Regions from separate parts of the Viridibacillus sp. KH_047 genome, predicted to be linked through region 1. Evidence: a T-box and tRNA genes for the amino acid it is inferred to sense, from the RefSeq annotation. Region 1 holds a T-box; the other regions hold tRNA genes.
What was found. A T-box is a leader RNA that pairs with one kind of tRNA and senses whether it is charged. The one in region 1 lies ahead of AC3IS5_RS05405 (valine--tRNA ligase), so its partner is inferred to be a tRNA-Val.

Region 1 (3,246 bases):
TCTTAGAGCATCAATGACTCTAATGGACCTGACCAACAAACGAATAATTACAATCGATTAATCTATGGACATAACACAATGCATAATCACAATACTATCAAGCATATATTCTATTAGATATATGAAGGAGGTCAAGCTATGCAACATATTTCCTGGGAAATCGCAGAAGGATTTAACTTTCCTGAAAGTTTTGGTAAACCGCAAGATACGTCGAATGTGAAAATTACACCTCGTTGGACACAAGAAGAGTCAGGTGAATCAGTATTTTTAACAGGTATTTATCATATTTCTGCAAATGTAGCATTTGCAGAAGGAGAAGCACCACATCATGGGACTTCAACTTGGACAACAATAGAGGATTTAGACATGCAAGGAGAATCGGGTTATTTTGAATATGCTGTGCCGTTACATGTAAATTTGCCGCGAGATCGAGTGAATAAAGACGTTCCTGTAGAAATAAAAGTAGACTATATTACGACAACATTCCAAGATGATGGTAGTTGTCATTTTAGCTGGCAGGCGACATGTAATTATGAAGAGCCGCAAGTTGCTACTGCACAAGTAGAAGCAGAAGTAGTAGAAAGTTCAACTACCACTACTGCTGAGGCAAGTGCTCAAGAAGAACTAGAATCTGATGCGTTTTTATGGGATTTAGAAGAAGCATATACAGTTAAAACGTATAACTTAAAGGAATTCCGTAAACAGTAACCACCACAATAAGGCTAATACTAGAAGTAAGATGATGTCTCCTGTTGTCGGGATAATAATTACACGTATAACTTGGAAGCAACAAATAGGAACGATAATACGTCTACAGTGAAATCTTGTTTTCCGTAGCCAAGGTGGGTGGAAATGACGATTAAATTTTCTATGTGACATGAAATGTAGCCCTCCTTTCTAAAAAACTTGAAAATGCATCTTTTTTCCGATACAATTAGGTCATCTTAATATAGATGCATAGATAGGGAAGAGTAGAATGTATTGTGTTTGCCAAAGAGAGGAAACGTTTGGTGAGAGTTTTCGCATACACACGTTTGAAGGTCGCCCTGGAGCAGTTTCTGTGAACCTAATAAAGCTTAGCAGAAGCCGGTTAGAAGCCGTTATACAATGAAGTGTCAGCACGTTTTTTTGTGTTGAAATAAAGGTGGTACCGCGAATTCAACTCCTTCGTCCTTTTTAGGCGATAGGAGTTTTTTATTTGCAAAAAACTACAAGATACTTCGTTGTTAACAAGAAATTAAAAGGAGGTCGTCAAATTGACAGAACAACAAACGACATCAATGCCAACGAAATATGATCCACAGTCAATCGAACAAGGACGTTATGAATGGTGGCTAAAAGGAGAATTCTTTAAAGCTCAACCAGAAAGTGGCAAAGAGCCATATTCAATCGTAATTCCACCACCAAACGTAACAGGTAAACTACACTTAGGGCATGCTTGGGATACAACATTACAAGATATCCTAATTCGTATGAAACGTATGCAAGGATACGATGCGCTTTGGTTACCAGGTATGGACCATGCGGGTATTGCAACACAAGCAAAGGTAGAAGCGAAACTTCGTGAAGAAGGTATTACTCGTTATGACTTAGGTCGCGAAAAGTTCGTTGAAAAAACATGGGAATGGAAAGAAGAGTATGCAGGACATATTCGTCAACAATGGGCGAAAATGGGCCTAGCGCTAGATTATTCTCGTGAACGATTCACATTAGATGCAGGACTTTCTGATGCAGTAAAAGAAGTATTCGTAAAACTTTACGAAAAAGGATTAATTTACCGCGGTGAATATATTATTAACTGGGATCCTGCAACAAAAACAGCGTTATCAGATATCGAAGTTATTTACAAAGACATTCCAGGGGCTTTTTATCACTTCAAATATCCATTAACTGATGGAACTGGATCAATTGAAATTGCAACTACACGCCCTGAAACAATGCTAGGTGATACTGCAATCGCTGTTCACCCTAAAGATGAACGTTACCAACATCTAATCGGCAAAACAGTGACATTACCAATCGTAGGTCGCGAAATTCCGATCATAGCAGATGAGTACGTTGAAATGGAATTTGGTACGGGTGTTGTGAAAATTACACCAGCTCATGACCCGAATGACTTTGAAGTAGGTAACCGCCATGACTTACCACGTATTCTTGTAATGAACGAAGATGGTTCAATGAATGATAATGCTGGAAAATATAAAGGTATGGATCGCTTTGAATGCCGTAAAGCAATCGTTAAAGACTTACAAGACATGGGTGTTTGCTTCAAAATCGAAGATCATATACACTCAGTAGGACACTCAGAACGTTCTGGTGCGGTTGTTGAGCCGTATCTTTCAACACAATGGTTCGTTAAAATGCAACCACTTGCAGATGCATCATTAGAGCTTCAAAAAGATGAAGAAGGCAAAGTAAACTTTGTACCTGCACGTTTTGAAAATACGTATTCTCGTTGGATGGAGAATATCCGTGATTGGTGTATTTCTCGTCAACTTTGGTGGGGTCACCGAATCCCAGCTTGGTACCATAAAGAAACAGGCGAAATTTACGTAGGTACAGATGCTCCAGCTGATGCTGAAAACTGGAATCAAGATAATGATGTATTAGATACTTGGTTCTCATCTGCATTATGGCCGTTTTCAACAATGGGCTGGCCAGATGAAGCAAATGAAGAATTTAAACGTTATTATCCAACTAATACATTAGTAACTGGTTATGATATTATATTCTTCTGGGTTTCTCGTATGATTTTCCAAGGTATTGAATTTACTGGAACACGTCCATTTGAAGATGTATTAATTCATGGTTTAGTTCGTGATGAGCAAGGTCGTAAAATGTCTAAATCTCTAGGTAATGGCGTTGATCCAATGGATGTTATCGAAAAATACGGTGCTGACTCATTACGTTACTTCTTAGCAACTGGTTCTTCTCCAGGTCAAGATTTACGTTATTCAAATGAAAAAGTAGAAGCGGTTTGGAACTTCTCAAACAAAATTTGGAATGCTTCACGTTTTGCTTTGATGAACATGGAAGGCATGACTTACGATGAAATCGATTTAACTGGTAAAAAATCAGTAGCAGATCAATGGATTCTAACTCGTCTGAACGAAACAATCGAACAAGTAACAACTTTAGCTGAGAAATTTGAATTTGGTGAAGTAGGTCGTCAATTATACAACTTCATCTGGGATGATTTCTGTGACTGGTACATCGAAATGGCGAAATTGCCATTATACGGTGAAG
Region 2 (3,246 bases), 510 kb from region 1:
CCCATAGATTTGTCCGTATATCCTACTATCGTCATTAGGATTAAGACATCTATACCTGCTGCTATCGTACTTCGTAAAATGATTTTGAATGCTGACCATTCAAATTTTTTCTTGGCTTACAAATAATTCTGAGAACACGTAAGCGTGTGTTAATCGTGACAATCTTTAGATAATTCCTTACTCTGTATGATAAACTCCTCTAAGTCATGTGAGTGAATTTTACGAGTACTTTTCCTATCACTTTCTTAGCAGCAGTTAATTCATTACTATAGAACATGATTGTTGCATCCCTATGGCCGCGTGTATAATAGGCTCTAAAATAACGTCTGAATGAATGTTAATTGTTGTTCTGTTAATGCGCTCTTTCTCATTGAATACCTCCTTTAAATCACTGCAAGGATCTTTGATAAAAATAGTCGTATTCAAAAAACACAAAAAAAGACTCTAGCACATAAGCTAGAGTCTTAATGTATATATAGTTTAGGATACCGGTGGTCGGGGTCGAACCGACACTCTCGAAAGAACACGATTTTGAGTCGTGCGCGTCTGCCAATTCCGCCACACCGGCATAATATTATTATAGATCATATGTAGTTATTTTAAAAATAATTGGAGGCGGCAACCGGATTTGAACCGGTGGTAGAGGTGTTGCAGACCTGTGCCTTACCACTTGGCTATGCCGCCGTAAATAGAAAATGGAGCGGAAGACGAGGTTCGAACTCGCGACCCCCACCTTGGCAAGGTGGTGTTCTACCACTGAACTACTTCCGCAAATTTAACTGGGGTACCTGGATTCGAACCAGGGCATGACGGAATCAAAATCCGTTGCCTTACCGCTTGGCTATACCCCAATAATATGGGGCGACTGATGGGAATCGAACCCACGAATGCCTGAACCACAATCAGGTGCGTTAACCACTTCGCCACAACCGCCATAATATTATTATATCTGAATTATTTTATTGTCAAAAATTAAATGGGGCGACTGATGGGAATCGAACCCACGAATGCCTGAACCACAATCAGGTGCGTTAACCACTTCGCCACAACCGCCATTATATAATTTAAATTGGCAGGGGCAGTAGGAATCGAACCCACATCAAAGGTTTTGGAGACCTCTATTCTACCGTTAAACTATGCCCCTAAAATAAAAAAATGGTGGAGGGGGACGGATTCGAACCGCCGAACCCGAAGGAGCGGATTTACAGTCCGCCGCGTTTAGCCTCTTCGCTACCCCTCCAGAAAAACATGGTGCCGGCGAAAGGAGTCGAACCCTCGACCTACTGATTACAAGTCAGTTGCTCTACCAACTGAGCTACACCGGCATTATTATGGTGGGTCAGGACGGAATCGAACCGCCGACACTTAGAGCTTCAATCTAATGCTCTACCAACTGAGCTACTGACCCATAATAATTTAATATTCTTTTTTTAAAAATGGCGGTCCGGACGGGACTCGAACCCGCGACCTCCTGCGTGACAGGCAGGCATTCTAACCAACTGAACTACCGGACCATTTGGTTGCGGGGACAGGATTTGAACCTGTGACCTTCGGGTTATGAGCCCGACGAGCTACCGAACTGCTCCACCCCGCGATAATGGTATTATTAATTTAAATGGTGGAGGATGACGGGATCGAACCGCCGACCCCCTGCTTGTAAGGCAGGTGCTCTCCCAGCTGAGCTAATCCTCCGTATAATGTTATAAATGGTGACCCCTACGGGATTCGAACCCGTGTTACCGCCGTGAAAGGGCGGTGTCTTAACCGCTTGACCAAGGGGCCATATAATAAATGATAATGTGTATGGCGGAGAGCAAGGGATTTGAACCCTTGAGACAAGGTTACTCGCCTACACGATTTCCAATCGTGCTCCTTCGGCCACTCGGACAGCTCTCCAAAAATGGCTCCGAAGGTAGGACTCGAACCTACGACCGTCCGGTTAACAGCCGGATGCTCTACCACTGAGCTACTTCGGAATAATATGATCGCCTAGCAACGTCCTACTCTCACAGGGGGAAACCCCCAACTACCATCGGCGCTAAAGAGCTTAACTTCTGTGTTCGACATGGGAACAGGTGTGACCTCTTTGCCATCGTCACTAGACTATTGTATTACCTAAGGACAAGAATAATTATATCATCTTTTTTAAAGTTTAGCAAGTGTTTTTTGCTATTTTAGAAAAGTTTTTTATTATTCTCTCAAAACTGGATAAATTACATTGAAGTTAGTTAAGTAAAATTTGGTTAAGTCCTCGATCTATTAGTATTCGTCAGCTCCGTATGTCGCCACACTTCCACCTCGAACCTATCTACCTCATCGTCTTTGAGGGATCTTACTTACTTGCGTAATGGGAAATCTCATCTTGAGGGGGGCTTCATGCTTAGATGCTTTCAGCACTTATCCCGTCCACACATAGCTACCCAGCGATGCCCTTGGCAGAACAACTGGTACACCAGCGGTGTGTCCATCCCGGTCCTCTCGTACTAAGGACAGCTCCTCTCAAATTTCCTACGCCCACGACGGATAGGGACCGAACTGTCTCACGACGTTCTGAACCCAGCTCGCGTACCGCTTTAATGGGCGAACAGCCCAACCCTTGGGACCGACTACAGCCCCAGGATGCGATGAGCCGACATCGAGGTGCCAAACCTCCCCGTCGATGTGGACTCTTGGGGGAGATAAGCCTGTTATCCCCGGGGTAGCTTTTATCCGTTGAGCGATGGCCCTTCCATGCGGAACCACCGGATCACTAAGCCCGTCTTTCGACCCTGCTCGACTTGTAGGTCTCGCAGTCAAGCTCCCTTATGCCTTTACACTCTACGAATGATTTCCAACCATTCTGAGGGAACCTTTGGGCGCCTCCGTTACTCTTTAGGAGGCGACCGCCCCAGTCAAACTGCCCGCCTGACACTGTCTCCTACCCCGCTAAGGGGCATGGGTTAGAAGTTCAATACATCTAGGGTAGTATCCCACCAACGCCTCCTCCGAAGCTGGCGCTCCGGAATCTCTGGCTCCTACCTATCCTGTACAAGATGTATCAAAATTCAATATCAGGCTACAGTAAAGCTCCACGGGGTCTTTCCGTCCTGTCGCGGGTAACCTGCATCTTCACAGGTACTATAATTTCACCGAGTCTCTCGTTGAGACAGTGCCCAGATCGTTACGCCTTTCGTGCGGGTCGGAACTTACCCGACAAGGAATTTCGCTACCTTAGGACCGTTATAGTTACGGCCGCCGTTTACTGGG
Region 3 (3,246 bases), 270 kb from region 1:
TAAGTTCCGACCCGCACGAAAGGCGTAACGATCTGGGCACTGTCTCAACGAGAGACTCGGTGAAATTATAGTACCTGTGAAGATGCAGGTTACCCGCGACAGGACGGAAAGACCCCGTGGAGCTTTACTGTAGCCTGATATTGAATTTTGATACATCTTGTACAGGATAGGTAGGAGCCAGAGATTCCGGAGCGCCAGCTTCGGAGGAGGCGTTGGTGGGATACTACCCTAGATGTATTGAACTTCTAACCCATGCCCCTTAGCGGGGTAGGAGACAGTGTCAGGCGGGCAGTTTGACTGGGGCGGTCGCCTCCTAAAGAGTAACGGAGGCGCCCAAAGGTTCCCTCAGAATGGTTGGAAATCATTCGTAGAGTGTAAAGGCATAAGGGAGCTTGACTGCGAGACCTACAAGTCGAGCAGGGTCGAAAGACGGGCTTAGTGATCCGGTGGTTCCGCATGGAAGGGCCATCGCTCAACGGATAAAAGCTACCCCGGGGATAACAGGCTTATCTCCCCCAAGAGTCCACATCGACGGGGAGGTTTGGCACCTCGATGTCGGCTCATCGCATCCTGGGGCTGTAGTCGGTCCCAAGGGTTGGGCTGTTCGCCCATTAAAGCGGTACGCGAGCTGGGTTCAGAACGTCGTGAGACAGTTCGGTCCCTATCCGTCGTGGGCGTAGGAAATTTGAGAGGAGCTGTCCTTAGTACGAGAGGACCGGGATGGACACACCGCTGGTGTACCAGTTGTTCTGCCAAGGGCATCGCTGGGTAGCTATGTGTGGACGGGATAAGTGCTGAAAGCATCTAAGCATGAAGCCCCCCTCAAGATGAGATTTCCCATTACGCAAGTAAGTAAGATCCCTCAAAGACGATGAGGTAGATAGGTTCGAGGTGGAAGTGTGGCGACATACGGAGCTGACGAATACTAATAGATCGAGGACTTAACCAAATTTTACTTAACAAACTTCAATGTAATTTATCCAGTTTTGAGAGAATAAGAAAAAAACTTTTCTAAAATAGCAAAAAAAACACTTGCTAAACTTTAAAAAAGATGTTATAATAATTCTTGTCCTTAAGAAAATAGTCTAGTGACGATAGCAAAGAGGTCACACCCGTTCCCATGCCGAACACGGAAGTTAAGCTCTTTAGCGCCGATGGTAGTTGGGGGTTTCCCCCTGTGAGAGTAGGACGTTGCTAGGCGAACAATATGGAGGATTAGCTCAGCTGGGAGAGCACCTGCCTTACAAGCAGGGGGTCGGCGGTTCGATCCCGTCATCCTCCACCATTATTTTTAATAAACAATGCCGGTGTAGCTCAGTTGGTAGAGCAACTGACTTGTAATCAGTAGGTCGAGGGTTCGACTCCTTTCGCCGGCACCATTCATTTCATATGAGCCATTAGCTCAGTTGGTAGAGCATCTGACTTTTAATCAGAGGGTCGTAGGTTCGAATCCTACATGGCTCACCATTTTTAAAAAACATTATATGCGGGTGTGGCGGAACTGGCAGACGCACTAGACTTAGGATCTAGCGCCGCAAGGCGTGGGGGTTCGACTCCCTTCACCCGCACCATAATTTTTAAGTTTATCAGCATATTGCGGAAGTAGTTCAGTGGTAGAACACCACCTTGCCAAGGTGGGGGTCGCGAGTTCGAACCTCGTCTTCCGCTCCAAAATATGCCGGGGTGGCGGAACTGGCAGACGCACAGGACTTAAAATCCTGCGGTAGGTGACTACCGTACCGGTTCGATTCCGGTCCTCGGCACCAACTTTTAATATAATACAAGTGATATAAATGCGCCCGTAGCTCAATTGGATAGAGCGTCTGACTACGGATCAGAAGGTTGTGGATTCGACTTCTGCCGGGCGCGCCATTAACGGGAAGTAGCTCAGCTTGGTAGAGCACTTGGTTTGGGACCAAGGGGTCGCAGGTTCGAATCCTGTCTTCCCGACCATTAATACTTTAACCCTATGGGGCCTTAGCTCAGCTGGGAGAGCGCCTGCCTTGCACGCAGGAGGTCAGCGGTTCGATCCCGCTAGGCTCCACCAATTTATTGCTAAATTTAATACCATCATGGCGGCGTAGCTCAGCTGGCTAGAGCGTACGGTTCATACCCGTGAGGTCGGGGGTTCGATCCCCTCTGCCGCCATACTAACCAAACTAAAGGACCTTTAGCTCAGTTGGTTAGAGCAGACGGCTCATAACCGTCCGGTCGCAGGTTCGAGTCCTGCAAGGTCCACCATCTACACAACGTTATATTTTTTGGAGGAATACCCAAGTCTGGCTGAAGGGATCGGTCTTGAAAACCGACAGGCGGGTCATACCGCGCGGGGGTTCGAATCCCTCTTCCTCCTCCATTTTTAAAAAGTTAATTTCATAATATCATTATCGCGGGGTGGAGCAGTTCGGTAGCTCGTCGGGCTCATAACCCGAAGGTCACAGGTTCAAATCCTGTCCCCGCAACCAAATGGTCCGGTAGTTCAGTTGGTTAGAATGCCTGCCTGTCACGCAGGAGGTCGCGGGTTCGAGTCCCGTCCGGACCGCCATTTTTTAAAAATATTGTATTAATCATCATGGGTCAGTAGCTCAGTTGGTAGAGCATTAGATTGAAGCTCTAAGTGTCGGCGGTTCGATTCCGTCCTGACCCACCATGATGCGGGTGTAGTTTAGTGGTAAAACCACAGCCTTCCAAGCTGTTGTCGAGAGTTCGATTCTCTTCACCCGCTCCAATTTTATGGGCCTATAGCTCAGCTGGTTAGAGCGCACGCCTGATAAGCGTGAGGTCGATGGTTCGAGTCCATTTAGGCCCACCATTAAAATTTTTCCGAAGTAGCTCAGTGGTAGAGCATCCGGCTGTTAACCGGACGGTCGTAGGTTCGAGTCCTACCTTCGGAGCCATATATGGGGAAGTACTCAAGTGGCTGAAGAGGCGCCCCTGCTAAGGGTGTAGGTCGCGTAAGCGGCGCGAGGGTTCAAATCCCTCCTTCTCCGCCATATAGGCCCCTTGGTCAAGCGGTTAAGACACCGCCCTTTCACGGCGGTAACACGGGTTCGAATCCCGTAGGGGTCATACTAAAAAACCATTAGAATCATATTTGATTCTAATGGTTTTTTTGCGTTTGGAAAGTAAATTGAAAAGGCGTATTTTTAATGAGTTAAAGCAATTTTTGCAGATTATGAAAAAGAGTTCTTTATAATTAGGCAAGATAAAAATCATCATAAATATATGAAGTAACATACTAAGTAA

Region 2: it has a tRNA-Val gene. The T-box ahead of AC3IS5_RS05405 (valine--tRNA ligase) is inferred to sense a tRNA for this amino acid. The anticodon was not compared.
Region 3: it has a tRNA-Val gene. The T-box ahead of AC3IS5_RS05405 (valine--tRNA ligase) is inferred to sense a tRNA for this amino acid. The anticodon was not compared.

The regions. Positions count from the first base shown of each region.
Region 1 covers NZ_CM174479.1:1,079,526-1,082,771, forward strand. The annotation lists gene AC3IS5_RS05395 (hypothetical protein) at 139-708, shown strand; gene AC3IS5_RS05400 (hypothetical protein) at 685-879, opposite strand; T-box leader at 950-1,178, shown strand; gene AC3IS5_RS05405 (valine--tRNA ligase) at 1,281-3,246, shown strand, end outside.
Region 2 covers NZ_CM174479.1:569,251-572,496, reverse strand. The annotation lists tRNA gene AC3IS5_RS02930 (tRNA-Leu) at 487-568, opposite strand; tRNA gene AC3IS5_RS02925 (tRNA-Cys) at 611-684, opposite strand; tRNA gene AC3IS5_RS02920 (tRNA-Gly) at 697-771, opposite strand; tRNA gene AC3IS5_RS02915 (tRNA-Gln) at 780-851, opposite strand; tRNA gene AC3IS5_RS02910 (tRNA-His) at 858-933, opposite strand; tRNA gene AC3IS5_RS02905 (tRNA-His) at 978-1,053, opposite strand; tRNA gene AC3IS5_RS02900 (tRNA-Trp) at 1,071-1,144, opposite strand; tRNA gene AC3IS5_RS02895 (tRNA-Tyr) at 1,157-1,240, opposite strand; tRNA gene AC3IS5_RS02890 (tRNA-Thr) at 1,250-1,325, opposite strand; tRNA gene AC3IS5_RS02885 (tRNA-Phe) at 1,333-1,408, opposite strand; tRNA gene AC3IS5_RS02880 (tRNA-Asp) at 1,438-1,514, opposite strand; tRNA gene AC3IS5_RS02875 (tRNA-Met) at 1,518-1,594, opposite strand; tRNA gene AC3IS5_RS02870 (tRNA-Val) at 1,617-1,692, opposite strand; tRNA gene AC3IS5_RS02865 (tRNA-Glu) at 1,708-1,782, opposite strand; tRNA gene AC3IS5_RS02860 (tRNA-Ser) at 1,805-1,896, opposite strand; tRNA gene AC3IS5_RS02855 (tRNA-Asn) at 1,902-1,976, opposite strand; rRNA gene rrf (5S ribosomal RNA) at 1,988-2,103, opposite strand; rRNA gene AC3IS5_RS02845 (23S ribosomal RNA) at 2,240-3,246, opposite strand, start outside.
Region 3 covers NZ_CM174479.1:811,076-814,321, forward strand. The annotation lists rRNA gene AC3IS5_RS04065 (23S ribosomal RNA) at 1-949, shown strand, start outside; rRNA gene rrf (5S ribosomal RNA) at 1,085-1,200, shown strand; tRNA gene AC3IS5_RS04075 (tRNA-Val) at 1,210-1,285, shown strand; tRNA gene AC3IS5_RS04080 (tRNA-Thr) at 1,304-1,379, shown strand; tRNA gene AC3IS5_RS04085 (tRNA-Lys) at 1,392-1,467, shown strand; tRNA gene AC3IS5_RS04090 (tRNA-Leu) at 1,487-1,571, shown strand; tRNA gene AC3IS5_RS04095 (tRNA-Gly) at 1,597-1,671, shown strand; tRNA gene AC3IS5_RS04100 (tRNA-Leu) at 1,678-1,766, shown strand; tRNA gene AC3IS5_RS04105 (tRNA-Arg) at 1,796-1,872, shown strand; tRNA gene AC3IS5_RS04110 (tRNA-Pro) at 1,877-1,953, shown strand; tRNA gene AC3IS5_RS04115 (tRNA-Ala) at 1,972-2,047, shown strand; tRNA gene AC3IS5_RS04120 (tRNA-Met) at 2,075-2,148, shown strand; tRNA gene AC3IS5_RS04125 (tRNA-Ile) at 2,165-2,241, shown strand; tRNA gene AC3IS5_RS04130 (tRNA-Ser) at 2,264-2,356, shown strand; tRNA gene AC3IS5_RS04135 (tRNA-Met) at 2,389-2,465, shown strand; tRNA gene AC3IS5_RS04140 (tRNA-Asp) at 2,469-2,545, shown strand; tRNA gene AC3IS5_RS04145 (tRNA-Phe) at 2,575-2,650, shown strand; tRNA gene AC3IS5_RS04150 (tRNA-Gly) at 2,655-2,728, shown strand; tRNA gene AC3IS5_RS04155 (tRNA-Ile) at 2,736-2,812, shown strand; tRNA gene AC3IS5_RS04160 (tRNA-Asn) at 2,823-2,897, shown strand; tRNA gene AC3IS5_RS04165 (tRNA-Ser) at 2,903-2,993, shown strand; tRNA gene AC3IS5_RS04170 (tRNA-Glu) at 2,998-3,069, shown strand.